DNA from 3 places in the Mesorhizobium japonicum MAFF 303099 genome. Region 2 is predicted to be linked to each of the others. Evidence: riboswitches for the same ligand, from Rfam matches in the RefSeq annotation. Region 2 holds a riboswitch; each other region holds the start of a gene.
The links. Region 2 has a riboswitch for cobalamin ahead of bluB (5,6-dimethylbenzimidazole synthase). Riboswitches for the same ligand answer to the same signal wherever they lie in the genome.
Positions count from the first base shown of each region.

Region 1: it holds a riboswitch for cobalamin, as region 2 does, so the genes downstream of both, MAFF_RS33435 (DUF1636 family protein) here and bluB (5,6-dimethylbenzimidazole synthase) in region 2, are expected to answer to the same signal.
Region 3: it holds a riboswitch for cobalamin, as region 2 does, so the genes downstream of both, metE (5-methyltetrahydropteroyltriglutamate--homocysteine S-methyltransferase) here and bluB (5,6-dimethylbenzimidazole synthase) in region 2, are expected to answer to the same signal.

Region 1 covers NC_002678.2:6,747,452-6,752,498, forward strand. Annotated here, with positions in the region: gene MAFF_RS33420 (PAN domain-containing protein) at 1-499, shown strand, start outside; gene MAFF_RS33425 (hypothetical protein) at 575-1,075, opposite strand; partial or broken gene MAFF_RS33430 (transposase) at 1,135-1,549, shown strand; cobalamin riboswitch at 1,677-1,882, shown strand; gene MAFF_RS33435 (DUF1636 family protein) at 1,905-2,372, shown strand; gene MAFF_RS33440 (ABC transporter ATP-binding protein) at 2,369-3,157, shown strand; gene MAFF_RS33445 (ABC transporter substrate-binding protein) at 3,205-4,152, shown strand; gene MAFF_RS33450 (FecCD family ABC transporter permease) at 4,152-5,047, shown strand, end outside.
Region 2 covers NC_002678.2:6,168,410-6,173,456, reverse strand. Annotated here, with positions in the region: gene MAFF_RS30465 (pirin family protein) at 1-873, opposite strand, end outside; gene MAFF_RS30460 (DUF2277 domain-containing protein) at 914-1,180, opposite strand; gene MAFF_RS30455 (exodeoxyribonuclease VII small subunit) at 1,280-1,531, opposite strand; gene MAFF_RS30450 (histone deacetylase family protein) at 1,535-2,461, opposite strand; cobalamin riboswitch at 2,583-2,762, shown strand; partial or broken gene bluB (5,6-dimethylbenzimidazole synthase) at 2,811-3,470, shown strand; gene MAFF_RS39485 (hypothetical protein) at 3,557-4,540, opposite strand; gene MAFF_RS30440 (TetR/AcrR family transcriptional regulator) at 4,636-5,047, opposite strand, start outside.
Region 3 covers NC_002678.2:4,954,275-4,959,321, forward strand. Annotated here, with positions in the region: gene metE (5-methyltetrahydropteroyltriglutamate--homocysteine S-methyltransferase) at 423-2,753, opposite strand; cobalamin riboswitch at 2,870-3,069, opposite strand; partial or broken gene MAFF_RS25055 (cytochrome P450) at 3,344-3,598, opposite strand; gene MAFF_RS25060 (cytochrome P450 family protein) at 3,604-4,836, opposite strand; gene MAFF_RS25065 (OmpW/AlkL family protein) at 4,928-5,047, opposite strand, start outside.

The DNA of each region.
Region 1 (5,047 bases), 580 kb from region 2:
CCCGCAACCCCCGATAATGACTGCACCGACCGATCCTGACACCGGCTTTGTAGTCGTATCTGGATGGGACGCGATTGGAAACGATCTGCCCAACATGCCTATTCGAGGCGTCACTGCCGAGCAGTGCCAGAACGCTTGCGACCACGATTTTACGTGCTTGGCGGTTACATACAACACCAAATACCAAGCCTGCTTCATGAAAGGCGATGCTTCCGTTCTTGTGAAGAGCGAAGAATCTGTGATGGCGGCCAAGAAGGTTGTCGAAAGCAATCTGCACTACTCGAACCTAGTATTCGCAAAGAACACCGAGGTTTCCGGCGTACCTTATTGGACGGGACAACTCAGGTATCCAGACTGCATCTTACAATGCGCGAATGAAAAATCGTGTATGGGTTTCAATTTCCGCAGCAAAGAAATGTCGTGCACGCTGTTCAACAGCGTCGCTCAATCATCCGACAACGTAGCTGTGGCCTCAGGAATCAAGAGCGTCGGGAACTAGGCCGTATACCCATAAGCGATCGACGTCTGAGAATGGTAAGAGGCGTCCGTCCAACGGCCTCACCACAGGAGGTCATCAAAACGCTTTGCCGCTCCCGCTGCGATGCGATGTGGTGCCATCGATCAAGCATGAGAAGTCCGGCTGCAACTCAACCATGATGTTGGATACGGCAGGGGCGGCGCTGCTGGGTTCCTTCTCCGCATAGGTGGCCATAATATAGACGCCGCGAGGATGCTCAGCGTTTAGCCTTGCGGTGAGATGCCAGTGTGGCCTGAGCGCGTAAAGCTTCCTGAGCAACGAAAGGAGCATGGCATCAGAGTAGGAGCCGGCCAGGATTTCGGTGGCCATCAATCTCAATTCTCCCGGATTGTCGTTCTCTTTCTCGATGACCCAACCTCGTCCACCGTGGGGCTGGCCAATGATCGCTTCGAGTGCAGGGATGTGAACACGGCGGAGCTTCTGCCTGTTGTTGCAGCGTATGTAGATGCTCCATAAGATTTCGTAGTCACCTGTCCAAGGCTCCGTGCGCTCCGGCATGCCTGGGTAGAACAACTGGGGCATATCTTCGCTCATCATCGACCTTTCATGTCCGCCTTCCACGGTGCGGTCAAGCCTGCGCCAGTTTGTGATTCAGACTGCCCACGAACCAATACGACCTAACCGACTTCGAATGGCGCGCGATCCAGCCGCATCTGCCCAACAAGCCGCGAGGCGTGCCGCGCGTGGATGATCGGCGGGTTCTCAATGGCATCTTCTGGGGATTGCGCTCCGGTGCGCGCCGACAAGGGCTGTCATGCCAACGCCTTGCGCAATGCCGCCACCGAGCGAAGGGCTTGGGCCAACATCCCTCCCAAGGCCAACCGCAAGGACCCGATCTGCTTCAGCGCCTTCCTCTACAAGGCACGCAACCTCGTCGAGCGCTTCTTCAACAAGGCCAAGCAGTTCCGCCGGATCGCAACCCGATACGACAAACTGGCGGAAAACTACCTCGCTGCCCTCAAACTCGTCTCAGTCCGCATCTGGCTACGCGATAATGAGTCTACGTCCTAGCCGGGGGCGTGTGCGCAACACCAAGCTTGACATCGTCGCGAAACATCACTTCAAACGTAATGTTATTACATATTGTGTGGAGTGCAGCGACATCGCAAAAACTCGTTGCGATGCGATCGATGGAAATCTACGGTGGGTGCGTGATGGTCCCCGCGCCGAAAGGCAAGGGGTGAAAAGGGAACACGGTGAGACCTCAAAAGGTCGAGACCGTGGCTGCCCCCGCAACTGTAAGCGGAGAGCAAGATCCGACATGCCACTGGCCGGCAAGGCTGGGAAGGCAGGATTGCGCTGAGACCCGCGAGCCAGGAGACCTGCCATCACTGAGTTGACCGGACGGGGTGTGCCGGGAGGAGACGTGGACGTCGGTCTTGTCGGCCGGCTCGCCAGCATCCTTCCGTCGCCAGTTTTGGAAAGTGACGGAAAGTTGGACGGCGCCATCGATCATCGCATCATCGTATGCACGCTTTGCCGCGACGTCCCGACCGGCATCAGGTCGGGTGAGAGCCTGTGTGCGGATTTGCGTTCCCGGCTCTCGGCCTGCCATGAACCCGCCGTGGCGCATGGCTTCACGGTCGAAGGCGTCGAATGCATGGCGGGCTGTGCGCGGCCGCTGACCGTGGCCTTCCAGGCGCCAGGCAAGGCTTCCTATCTCTTCGGTTCCATCGACGCCGAGGCCGACGCCGGCGATCTCGTGCGATTTGCCGGGCTTTACGCCTCGCTCGCCGACGGCTGGTGCAATTCCGGACAGCGTCCGCCGCGACTGGCCGGCAAGACGCTGGCCCGCATTCCCGGGCCGGGCAAGCTTGCGGGCGACAGCCGATGACAACGCCACTCCTCGAAGCTCGCGACCTCCGCGCCATGGCGAATGGCCGGGATCTGGTCCACGCCGTCAGCCTGTCGGTGGCCACAGGCGATCGTCTTGCCATCATCGGCCCCAATGGCGCCGGCAAGACCACGCTGCTGCGCATGCTGTCGGGCATGCTCAGGCCAAGTGCGGGCGAGGTGAAGCTTGGTGGGCGCCGCCTGGACAGGATCTCGACCGCCGAGCGCGCCTTGCACATCGCCGTCGTCGGCCAGACCGACCAGCCGGACCCACGGCTGGCGGTGATCGACTATGTCGAGCTCGGCCGCGTCCCACATGCTGGACTGAGGCGCAGGAGCGAGGAGCGCGACATCGTCGTCGACGCGTTGCGCCGGACCGGCCTGTTGGCGCTGCTTGGCCGCAGCATCGGCTCGCTGTCGGGCGGTGAACGCCAGCGCGCCCAGCTGGCGCGCGCCATCGCGCAGCAACCGAAAGTCCTGTTCCTCGACGAGCCGACCAACCATCTCGATCCGCGCGCCCGTGGCGAGCTGCTCGAACTCGTGGCCGGCTTCGGCATGACGGTGATCGCGGTGCTGCACGATCTGGCTCTGGTGGCGCCCTTCGCCACCAGGGTCGCGGTGATGAGCGAAGCGCGGCTGCATGCGCTGGCCGCGCCGCGCGAAGCGCTGACGCAACAGCTGATCCGCGAGATTTTCGGCGTCGACGTGTTTCGCCTTCGCCATCCGACCGAAGACCGGGAACTCACGGTTTTCGATGTGCCGAACCGCGCCGCGCCGCCATCCTGATCGAACCCATCCCCCGTCCGACACCGTTCAGCCAAGGAGCAAAATCCGTGAAACGTCTCGCCCTGTCGCTCGTCTTCTCGCTGCTGGCCTCGACAGCCTTCGCCTTCCCGGTCACGGTCGACAGCTGCGGCAAGCCGCTGACTTTCGATGCACCGCCCAAGCGCGCCGTCATCCATGATCTCAACATGGCCGAGATGGCCTTCGCGCTGAAGCTGCAGCCGTCGATCGTCGGCCTGACCGGCATCACCGGATGGTACAAGGTCGGCCCCGAATTCAAGGCCGAGCAGGGTTCCATCCCGGAACTGGCGCCCAAATACCCGACGCTCGAGAACCTCGTCGCCGTCGAGCCCGATTTCTTCTTCGCCGGCTGGTACTATGGCATGAAGCCCGGCGGCGACGTGACGCCCGACACGCTCGCCCCGCACGGCATCAAGACACTGGTGCTGACCGAAAGCTGCGTCCATCTCGACAAGAACCGCCCGGCCGCTTCCATGGACCTGCTCTATGGCGACGTCGAAAAGCTGGGCAAGATCTTCGGCAAGGAGGCGGACGCGGAGAAGCTCGTCTCCGGCTGGAAGGCGCAATTGGCAGACATCACGACGAAAGTCGGCGACCGCAAGGGGACGCGGGTGTTCCTTTATGACTCAGGCGAGGACAAGCCGTTCACAGCCGGAAAATTCGCCATTCCGAACGCCATGATCACCGCGGCCGGCGGCGACAACATCATGGCAGACATGGACACCAGCTGGGGCAACACGGACTGGGAAACCGTGGCGTCGCGCAATCCGCAATTCCTCATCCTGCTCGATTACCAGGATGGCGGCGGCTACAAGAAACTGCTCGATTTCTTGAAGGCCCACCCGGCCATGAAGGAGACGGACGCGGTCAAGAATGAGCGCTTCGTGGCCCTACGCTATGCCGAACTGACGCCCGGGCCGGCAAACATCGAGGCGATCGCCAAGATCGCCAGGGCGATGCATCCGGAAGCGTTCTGATGCTCCTTGCCCCCGGGCATAAATCCGGTGCGCTTTCCCGGCACAAGGCATTCGCGCTGGCGATGGTGGCGGGCACGGTGGCGGTCGTCGCCCTCGTGCTGCTGTCGATCGCCTATGGTTCGACGCTGATCCCGCTGACCGAGGTCATCGCCTCGCTTGGCCATGCCGTCGGGTTGAACGAGCACCAGGTGTCGGGTCCGGTCGGCAAGATCGTCGTCGATCTGCGGCTGCCGCGCACGATCCTGGCGGTCTGTGTCGGTGGCGGCCTCGGCATCACCGGCGCCTTGCTGCAGACGGTGACCCGCAACGATCTTGCCGATCCCTTCCTGTTCGGTCTGTCGTCGGGGGCGGCCGCCGGAGCTGTTTCCGTCATCACTGTCTTCGGTGACAGTTTTGGCATCTGGACCTTGCCGGTCGCCGCCTTCACCGGCGGCATTCTGGCCGCCTGCATCGTCCTGCTGCTGGTCGCACGGGTGAGGGGGCAGGGGCCGGAACGGCTGATCCTCGCCGGCCTTGCCGTCTCCTTCCTGTTCACGGCTCTGACCAACTATCTGGTCTTTGCCGGCGACCAGCGCGCCGCCCATTCGGTGCTGTTCTGGACGATGGGCGGGCTCGGGCTGGCGCGCTGGGACAATGTCTGGCTGGGCGCCTTGGGCGCCGGCACGATTGCAGCCTACGGGCTGTGGAACCATCGCAGGCTGGACGCCTTCCTGTCCGGTGAGAGTGCCGCCGAGAGCCTCGGCGTGCCGGTGGCGCGGATGCGCAGGACGACGTTTCTCGTCGCCGCCTTTTCGACGGCAATTCTCGTCTCGGTCGCCGGCGTCATCGGCTTTGTCGGGCTGATGATCCCGCATCTGTCACGGCCGCTGGCCGGTCCCTTGCATATGCGCCTGAT
Region 2 (5,047 bases):
ATCGAAGCGGCCCGTCTTCCATTCCTGCTTAGCCTGTTCGATGCGCTCCTTGGACGAGGAGACGAAATTCCACCAGATATAGCGCTGCGAGCCGAGCGAGGCGCCACCGAACAGCATGAAGTGCGCACCGGTTTGCGACGATATGATGATCTCATCACCGGGCCGGAACACCAGCAGCCGTTCAGCCGGGAAGACGTCGCCCGAAATCGCAACCTCGCCTTCTAGCGTGTAGATGGCGCGCTCTTCCGCATCGGCGGCAATCTTCACGCTGGCGCCAGGCGCCAGTCTGAGGTCGGCGTAAAGCGTCTCGGTGTCGGCCCGTACCGGGGAGCGCAACCCTTGAAAATCCCCGATGACGATGCGGCCGCGGACGCCTTCGGCATCGATCTCGGGCAACCGCAAGGCAGCGGTGTTCTCGAACACCGGCGCGACTTCCTCCTTGTTGTCAGGCAATGCCAGCCATGTCTGCAGGCCGGAGATCGACATCGGCGCGCCGCGCAATTCCTCCGGCGTGCGCTCGGAGTGCACGATGCCGCGGCCGGCGGTCATCAAATTCACGTCACCGGGCTGGATGACCATTTCGGTGCCGAGTGAATCGCGATGCCGGATCTTGCCGTCGAACAAATAGGTCACCGTCGACAACCCGATATGCGGATGCGGACGGACGTCAAGCGCCTGGCCCGCGCGCAGGATCGCCGGGCCCATGCGGTCGAAGAAGATGAAAGGCCCGACCAGCCGCCTTTTGGCGGTCGGCAGAGCGCGGCGCACCTCGAAGCCGCCAATGTCCTTGGCGTTCGGGATGACCATCAACTCGATCTGGTCGCTGGCAAAGGCGTCGCCGGCTTCAGGGTCTTTCCCGGGAAAGAAGCTCATGAACTCTCCTCGTCAGCGGTCGATGACCGCTCTGGCCGCATCAGGCAAAGCGGATCGCCGCCTTTGCCCGCAGTTTGGCCGCCACCTCTTCGCGATTGCGTGGATGCTGGTTGGTTTCGAGCGAATCGAGAAGCTCTCGCGCCGATGCCGCAATGGCTTCGACGGCGTGGTCAAACGCATGCTGGTTCTGTTTCGACGGCCGTGTCGTTCCGCTCAGCTTGCGGACGAACTGAAGGGCCGCGTCGCGGACTTCGTCATTGGTTGCCGGCGGATCAAAATTGAACAGGGTCTTGATGTTTCTGCACATCGCTTCCGTATCTCCTCTTGTCCTGGAGCCGTTTCAATCGGGACGAGCTTAATCCTCAACCACGATCGTGTCCAAAAACCGGTAAGGCTGTTCCGTGCCTCAATCCGCGTCCAGCGGCTCGGTTCCGACCGGCTTGCCGTCGCGCGACAGCCTGATCTTCTCGACCTTGTCCTCGGCGGCCTTCAGCAGCCGGTCGCAATGCGCCTTCAGCGCCTCGCCGCGCTCGTAGATGCGGATCGACTGGTCGAGCGGCACGTCGCCACGCTCCAGATCATCGACGATCTTCTCCAGCGCGTCGAGTGCCTGTTCGAAGCTCATCGCCTTGACGTCTTCGTTGGTTTCACCAGCCATCATTCATCCTTTCATCAGTCGCCCGACATGAGCGGCGACCGAAAATGCCAGTCCCTGCAGATCGTAGCCGCCCTCGAGCAGGCTGACGAGCCGGTTGCCGCTGTGGCGCGCGGCGCGCTGCATCAGCTGGCCGGTCGCCCAGTCGAAATCGTCCTCGGTCAGGTTGATCTCGGCCAGCGGGTCGCGGTGATGCGCGTCGAACCCGGCCGAGATGATGATCAGGTCGGGCGCGAAATTGTCGAGCGACGGCAGCACCCGCGACAGGAAGGCATCGCGAAACACCTCGCTGCCGGTCTGCGGCGCCAAGGGCGCGTTGACGATGTTGCCGGCGCCGGTCTCGGTCTTCGCGCCCGTGCCCGGATAGAGCGGCATCTGGTGCGTCGAGCAATAGAGCACCGAGGGATCGTCCCAGAAAATATCCTGCGTGCCGTTGCCGTGATGCACATCCCAGTCGACGACGGCGACACGCTCGGCGCCATGCTTGTTCTGCGCATAGCGCGCGGCAATCGCCGCTGTGTTGAAGAAGCAGAAGCCCATGGCCGTCGTCTTCTCGGCATGGTGGCCAGGCGGCCGCGCGGCAACGAAGACATTGTCGGCGCGGCCTGCGAAGACGTCGTCGACGGCCGCGTTGGCGGCGCCGATCGCGGCGATCACCGCCTGCCAGCTCTTCGGGCTGGCGGTGGTGTCGGCATCGATGCGGGCAATGCCCTCTTCGGGAATGGCGGCACGCACACGGGCGACGAAATCGGCGGGGTGCGCGTAGAGGATGGTGGCCTCGTCGCCCTCCGGCGCCTTGACGCGATCGAGCGCGGCAAAGGCCTCGTCGTCGAGCACGCGCTCGATGGCGCGCAAGCGGTCCGGCCGCTCGGGGTGACCGGGCGGTGTGATGTGTTCGAGGAAGATCGGATGCGTGTAGAGACGGGTTGTCATGCTCCCTATCTAGTGCCCCGGCGCCGCGATGGCCATGCATTGCAGCCTGATGACTGGGGAAAATCGCGCCTGCGTCCATTGGCGTCGCTGCGGGGATTGGCGCGGCCGCGGCTTCGGCGTAAGGTCGCCGCCACTGCCTGGTGCCCGCCGCAAGCGGGAGAATCGGGAACACGGTTGAACTCCGTGGCGTGCCCAACGCTGTAAGGGGGACCGCGCCGGTAAATGCCACTGTCGATGACGGGAAGGCACCGGACGCGGGTTGATCCCGAGCCAGAAGACCGGCCTGGCAGGCATCGTCATCCGCATGGTCAGGCGGACGACATTGATTGCAATCGCAAGGGGACGAGCGATGCCGGAACACATGACCGCTCCTGTCGGTGACGGATTTGACCAGATGGCGCGTGACGCGGTCTACCGCGCCATGTTCACCCGGCGCGACGTGCGCAGCCATTTCCTGCCCGACGCGCTCGACGACGCGGTGCTGGCGCGGCTGCTGCTTGCCGCCCACCATGCACCGTCGGTCGGCTTCATGCAGCCATGGAACTTCATCGTCATTCGCAACGCCGCACGACGGGCTGAGGTGCGCGACCTGTTCCTGGCCGCGCGCGAACAGGAATTGCCTGAAATCGATGTGGAAAGACGGGCGCTCTACCGCAAGCTCAAGCTTGAAGGCATCTGCGAAAGCGCCCTCAACATCTGCATCACCTGCGACCGCGAGCGCTCAAAAAACTCGCCGCTGGGACGTTGGCACAATCCGGAGATGGATCTCTACAGCACGGTCTGCGCGGTGCAGAATTTCTGGCTGGCCGCACGCGCCGAAGGCGTCGGCGTCGGCTGGGTCAGCATCATCGAGCCGCAAGCGTTGAAAAGCCTGCTGGCCATTCCCGAGCACGTGACGCCGATCGCCTATCTCTGCGTCGGCCGGGTTTCCGAGTTCGCACCCAAACCGGACCTGGAAACACATGGCTGGGGCCGGCGGCTGCCGCTGCCCGAACTGATCATGAGCGAGACTTTTTGCGGGCAAGGTGAAGCGCCACTCAAGTCGGCGGTGGCGCGCCTCAACACCGTTGCTGCTGCGCAGGCGAATCCCGCCGATCAGTGCGTCGCGCCGGCCGTGCCCCAGCGCGAGCCGCCGAAGGAGGCCAGCGCTTTGTCCTTCAACTCCCGGAACTTCGACGACGCCTCGGCCAGCCTGATATCCCAGGCCGGATCAGGCACTTGGCCGGCGATGGTCTTGAAATAAACCTGCATCAGGCAAGCGATGGCGAAGGGCTCGATGAACGCGGCCTTGAAGGCCCAGGCAAAGACGATGGCGAGCACGAAAGCCCAGCCGGCGAGTTGCCCTGGCATGAGGAAAAGAATAGCGGCGGCCGGGGCCAGCATCAGCAGGAAGATGACGAATGAGACGCCCCACATGATGACCGCCAGCCAGACGGCGTTCTTGACCATGGTCTTGCCGTTCTGCGCGTAGAGCACGACGCCTTGCCGGGCCGTCTCGAACGGCGAGGACGAATTGATGCGGATGTTGTAGCCGAGGATGATCTCGTCGACATAGGTGAGCGACAGGCGGATCACCGTGTTGATGAAGGAGACGAGGCCGCTCAGGCCCGGAATGGGCAGGAAGGCGGCGATGCCGCCGAGCAGGCCGGTGATGGCGCGGATGGCGCCCTTGACCAACTGGTCAACGACGAAAAGGATGTTGGCCTCGGCGAAACGCTCGGTCACGACCTGCCTGGCATAGGCGATCTGGTTCTGGCCGTCGGGAACATCCCGGCCGTCGATCAGATGGACCATGACGGCGATATGGCCCGCCTTGACGACGTAGAGGATGTATTCGCGGATCCAGTAGACGGCGATCGAGACGACGCCAAAGCCGACCACGCCGCCCCATAGGGCAAAGGACATCGGCCCGTCGGGATCGGTGGAGATATGGCCGACGCCATAGCCGACCGACGCACCGGTGCCGGTCGCCACGATATAGGCCAGCGTGATGCCGAAATAGATGATCATGCGAAAGACAATGAAAGGCCAGGTCCGCATCATGATGGACACCGACCTGCCGATATCGAAATCCCACATGCCCGAATCTCCCCTCAGAGATGGCTGGGAAGGATGCGCTCACCCCCGGGATTGTCAATCGCGGGCTGTGATTAGCGGAGCGCCCGACGGGGGTTTTAGTTCTGTTGCGAAGCTGGTTTTCTGAGCAGTCCCTCGAGCAGTTGCTTGAACGCTGCAACCACGATCTTCGACGTCGCTTCGGGGTCGTTCGAATTGGCGATCCGCTGCGCCGCCTGGCTGCTCGCCCCGTTGATCAGCCGTGCGGCGGTCTCGGGGTCGACGCCCGGGACGACCACCCCCTCCCGCTGCAGCGCGGTCAGATGATCGGTCATTGAGCCGACGCAGGCATTGGCATTCGACCATTGCGCCGGATCGCCCAGCACGGCCGGACCGTCGCGGAATATGATGCGCTGGATTTCCGGCTCCAGCGCCATTTCAATATAGGTCGTGCATTCGTCGACGAAATGCTGCCAGCGGGTCGGCGCTCTCGACGCCACCTCATTCACCCGGGCCGCCATCTCGCCGTCG
Region 3 (5,047 bases), 1.2 Mb from region 2:
GTTTGACCCTTGCCCCAGCTTGGCCCTGCATCCGATCTCCCGCAACACGCTCCGCGGACCGGCGCCGCGTGATCGCTGATGCTTCTCCCGATGGTCGGGACCGGGGGGTTCGGCGACCAAGGTCGGGGAGATGATGGTGATGCTGGATTATCCCAATCCGGAATAATCCGAAACTGGCTGGCGGTGAGCCGTCTCGTTTCTGGCCGGCTCATTTGGGGCCCAAGCCTCCTTCGATCGCCAGCCAACGGCGGCCTCTGGAACAGCTGACTTCGACGCGCCATGACAAGGGCCTCGGCCAGGCCAAGCTTGCCGAGGCGCTTTCGTCACGGGCAGCTCGATTGCCTTGGGCGCGCCGGATAGACTCCCCCAAGGATGCCCGGTGTGTGGCGTTGCCGCTCACCGCCGGCGAGTGGCACCGAGCCCTACGCCGTCTGCGCTTTTTGCCGAATTGCGCGTGCCGCAGCCACCATGTTCACCAGGGCAGGGCGGACCTCCTCCCACCTGCGCGTTTTGAGACCGCAGTCGGGATTCACCCACAGTTGGCCATCCGACAATCGCTTGCGCGCAAGCATGATGAGGTTGGAAATTTCGCCCACTTCCGGGACCCGCGGCGAGTGAATGTCATAGACGCCGGGACCGATCTCGTTCGGATACTTGAAGGTTCGCAGCGTATCGAGCAGTTCCAACTGCGAGCGCGAGGTTTCAATGGAGATCACATCGGCATCCATTGCAGCAATCGCGTCCACGATGTCGCCGAACTCGGAGTAGCACATATGGGTGTGAATCTGGGTCGCATCGCCAACCGCCGTTGAAGCCAGCCGGAAGCATTCGACGGCCCAGTCGAGATAGGCCTGCCAGTCGGCCTCGCGCAGCGGCAAGCCCTCGCGCAGTGCGGCTTCGTCGATCTGGATCATCTTGGCGCCGGCCTTTTCGAGGTCGCTCACTTCATCGCGAATGGCGAGCGCGACTTGGCGGCAGACGGCTGAGCGCGGAAGGTCGTCTCGGACGAAGGACCAGTTGAGGATCGTCACCGGGCCGGTAAGCATGCCCTTCACCGGCTTTGGCGTCAGCGACTGGGCGTATCGCCACCAGTGTAGTGTCATCGGATTTTGTCGCGACACATCGCCAATGATGATCGGGGGTCGCACAAAGCGCGAGCCATAGCTCTGCACCCACCCATGCTGCGTGAAGGCAAAGCCGCGGAGCTGCTCGGCGAAATACTGCACCATATCGTTGCGCTCGAATTCGCCGTGGACCAGCACGTCGAGTCCGATCTCTTCTTGCCAGCGAACGGCGGCTTCTATCTCTTTTTTCAGGAAGGCCTCATAGTCGACGTAACTCAGCTCGCCCTTGGCATGGGCTGCCCGCGCCTTGCGAACCTCGGCTGTTTGCGGGAAGGAGCCGATCGTCGTGGTGGGGAAGGATGGCAAGCCAAACGTGTCGCCCTGAAGCTTGGAGCGCACGTCGAATGCGCTCTTCCGGCGCGTCATGGCGACCTTGATGCTGGCGACCCGACCTTCGACGAGCGGATCATGCACCTTAGCGGATGTCGCGCGAGCGGCGGCAGCCTCAGCCGACGCCTCCAGTTCGGCGGCGACCGCGTCCCGGCCTTCAGCCAGGGCACGGGCGAGCACGACCAGCTCGTCGGTTTTTTGCGCCGCGAAGGCGAGCCACGATTTCACGTCCGCATCGAGGGCCGTCTCCATGTCCAGGTCGATCGGCACATGCAGCATCGAGCAGGACGGGGCGATCTCCACTCGGTCCAGCGGCCAGCCGGCGACGATCGGCTTGATGCGGTCAAGTATGGCAGGCAGGTTCGCGCGCCAGACGTTGCGGCCGTCGATCAGCCCGAGCGAGAGGACAAGGTCCTTCTGCGCAAGCCGGCCGACGGTCTCCAACTGCTCTGGAGCGCGCACGAGATCGACGTGCAGTCCCGCCACGGGCAGAGAAATTGCGGTCTCGAGATTGTCTCCCAGCGATCCGAAATAGATAGCGACCATGATCTTCAACTCCGGTGCTGCTTTTGACAGCCGGCAGTAGGCGAATTGGAGCGCATCCCGTTCGTTGGGAACCAGATCGACCACGAGCGCCGGCTCATCGATCTGCACCCAATCGGCTCCCGCGAGCTTCAGCCTCCGCAGGAGCTCCTCGTAGACGGGCAGCAGCCGTGGCAGGAGCGCGATAGGGTTGAAACCTTCCTCAGGTGACTTCGCCAACTTGAGAAAGGTAACCGGTCCAAGCAGGACCGGGCGCGTGTGGATGCCGAGCGCCTTGGCCTCGAGGAAATGATCGACCGGTTTCGCCGACGAGAGGGCAAAGCTCTGATCGTCGGTAAGTTCCGGCACAATGTAGTGATAGTTGGTGTCGAACCATTTGGTCATTTCCATCGCGGCAAGGCCATGCCCGTTGGCCGCATGCTCGTCACCGGCATGTCCGCAATCAGCGGCCTGATCTTGGTTGCCGCGCGCCATTGCGAAATAGGTATCGAGTGGGACCTCGCCGTCAGTCCAAGTGTATCGTGCCGGCACGGCGCCGACCATGGCGACGGTGTCGAGCACATGGTCATAAAGCGAGAAATCGTTGGACGGGATTTTCGACACGCCGCGATCGTGCTGCTCCCTCCAGCTGGCGGCGCGTAGCGCCTTCGCCGTCGCGAGCAGGTCGGCAGCGGGAGATTTTCCGGACCAGTAGCTTTCAAGCGCGAATTTGAGTTCCCGCCGTCGACCGATACGCGGCACGCCGAGCGTTGCCACTGGAATTTGTTGAGAGACAGTCATGCCATACCCCGATGGTTGGGGCGTGGGGACAAGGAACGCGCGAGCAGGCGGCACGAAGCCAGGCTACCGCGGCCACCGAGACACCCCGCCCGTGGACGTTGTTCGTCGTGGCAGGTCTCCTGGCTCGCGGGTCAAAGCCTCTGCCCGTCTTCCCGAGGCCGTTCGCCTCAGTGACACCAATGGGCTTGGCTCGCCGCTAACAGTTGCGGGGGCAGCGCCGGCATCGCACCGGCTTCCCTCTTAGCTCCGCTACGGCAGTGCCGCGCGGAGAACCACGACATGCGCACAATCACAGCAGCTTCGCTTCTTGTCAATACATATAACGAGATGTTTATGTGATGATGCGAATAATGCCCTTGCGCTGATCGGTCTCTTTCGCCCAAAGCCGCTTACGATGCCGCCTCTTATCAGTGCAGGCTCGGAGAGATCCTTGTCCCCATCGGCGACGCCGGATCAGATCGAGGTCGCCGGGCTCAAAGGGCGTAAAGTCGGGCCAGGTCGTCACGGTCAGCCGGGAATCCCGGTACTTGTTCCCGCTCGGCTTCGCTCAGCGTCCTTGCGCACTCGCCCATCAGCACGCTGATAACCATGTCCGGAAGCGGAAAGGAGAGGTGGCGCCTCAGGTCGGCGGACTGGGGCTGGGCCGCCAGCGTCTCGAACAACTGCGCGGCGATCGCCTCGACCTGCTGCGCGAGCAGCTTCACCCTGCGATTGCTGAAGGCCGGCGCCACGATCGAGCGTAACCGGGCATGCTCGCCCCCCTCGTGCGAGACCAGCCACCCCGGCGAACCGAGAATCACCGAATCCGGGGTGAATGCCGCACTCTCTAAGCGACGGAAGGGCGGAAGCTGACCGGCAGGCGCTGCGGGCAGCGAATGACGTAAGACGGCATGTAGACGACGTCCTCCGCAGCGATGGTCAGCGCCAGATCCTCCAGCCGCCCGAACAGCGGGGGGAAGGCGCAGCGCAATTCCAGGCGCGCCAGCGCAGCGCCCAGGCAGGAATGCGGCCCCTCGCCGAATGACAAATGCGGGTTGTGCCGCCGGGTGACATCGAACCTGTTGGCGCCGGGACCGAAGGCCTTTTCGTCCCGGTTCGCCGCATGGAACGCCATCAGGACGGCATCGCCGCGGCGGACCAGGCATCCGTCGATCTCCACGTCCTGGGTGGCATAGCGGAACGGCAGATTGGCCGCTGAGGTGCCCCAGCGCAGGATCTCCTCGATCGCCTGTGACCACGGAACTTGGCCGCTGCGCACCAAGTGCAGTTGCTGCGGATGCGTCAGCAATGCCAGCACGCCATTGCCGATGACGCCGGCGGTGGTCACGAAGCCCGCAGAGAGCACCATGAACAGCATGTCGATGAGCTCGGTGTCGGAAACGAGCTCGCCTTTGTCACGCGCGACGATCAGGGCCGAAGCCAGATCATCGCCGAGCTGGCCCCGCTTGAGCGCGATCAGGCGACGGAAGAACTCCGGGATGCGCTGCCGCGTCTGTCGCACCTCTTCGGCTGTGGCGGAGGTGCTGGCCAGGCTGTAGGTGAGCGCGACGATCTCTTCGCGCTGTTCGTCCGGCAAACCGAACAGTTCGGCGATCACGTTGGTGGGCAGCGGAGCGGCGAACTCGCTCATCAGATCGGCACTGCCGCCGCGCTGCGCCATCTCGGCCAGGAGTCGATCGACGCATTGTTCGACCCGTGGCGCCAGCAAGGCGATACGACTGGGCGCGAAGCTGCTGGACAGCAGGCCGCGCAAGCGCCGGTGATCGGCGCCGTGCGCCGTGGTCATGTTGTCCACTTTGCATATCCCGATCAGCGGATGATCCTCGGGAATCTCGCCGTCCTGCAGCGCCCGCCACTGTCGCCAGTCCTTGTTGAAACGCTGGTCGGAAAGCATCTGCCTGAGCGTCTGGTGACGGGCTGCCGCCCAGGTCACCACATCGCCTGGCAGCGACACTCGCGCCATCCCCCCCTGCCGCAGAATCGCAGAAGAAAGACGATCAAGTTGCGTGGGAGCGGCCGGCACACCGATCACGTCGCAATGATCGTTTTCTACGCGCATGCCAACAACTCCTTTAAGAACCATCGCGGGTCCACTTCTCGGCACGGAAGATTCCGCGCGCGGACTTCGAAAAGTGCCCCGTGCTTCGTCCTCAGAAGCGGTAGGTCAGACCTGCGCCTATCACCCAGGGATCGAGCTTGGCCTTGCCCGTGAGCTTGGCGCCGGCGACAGTGACGTCGAAGTCGGGCTTGAGGAAAAGCTTCTTCACGTC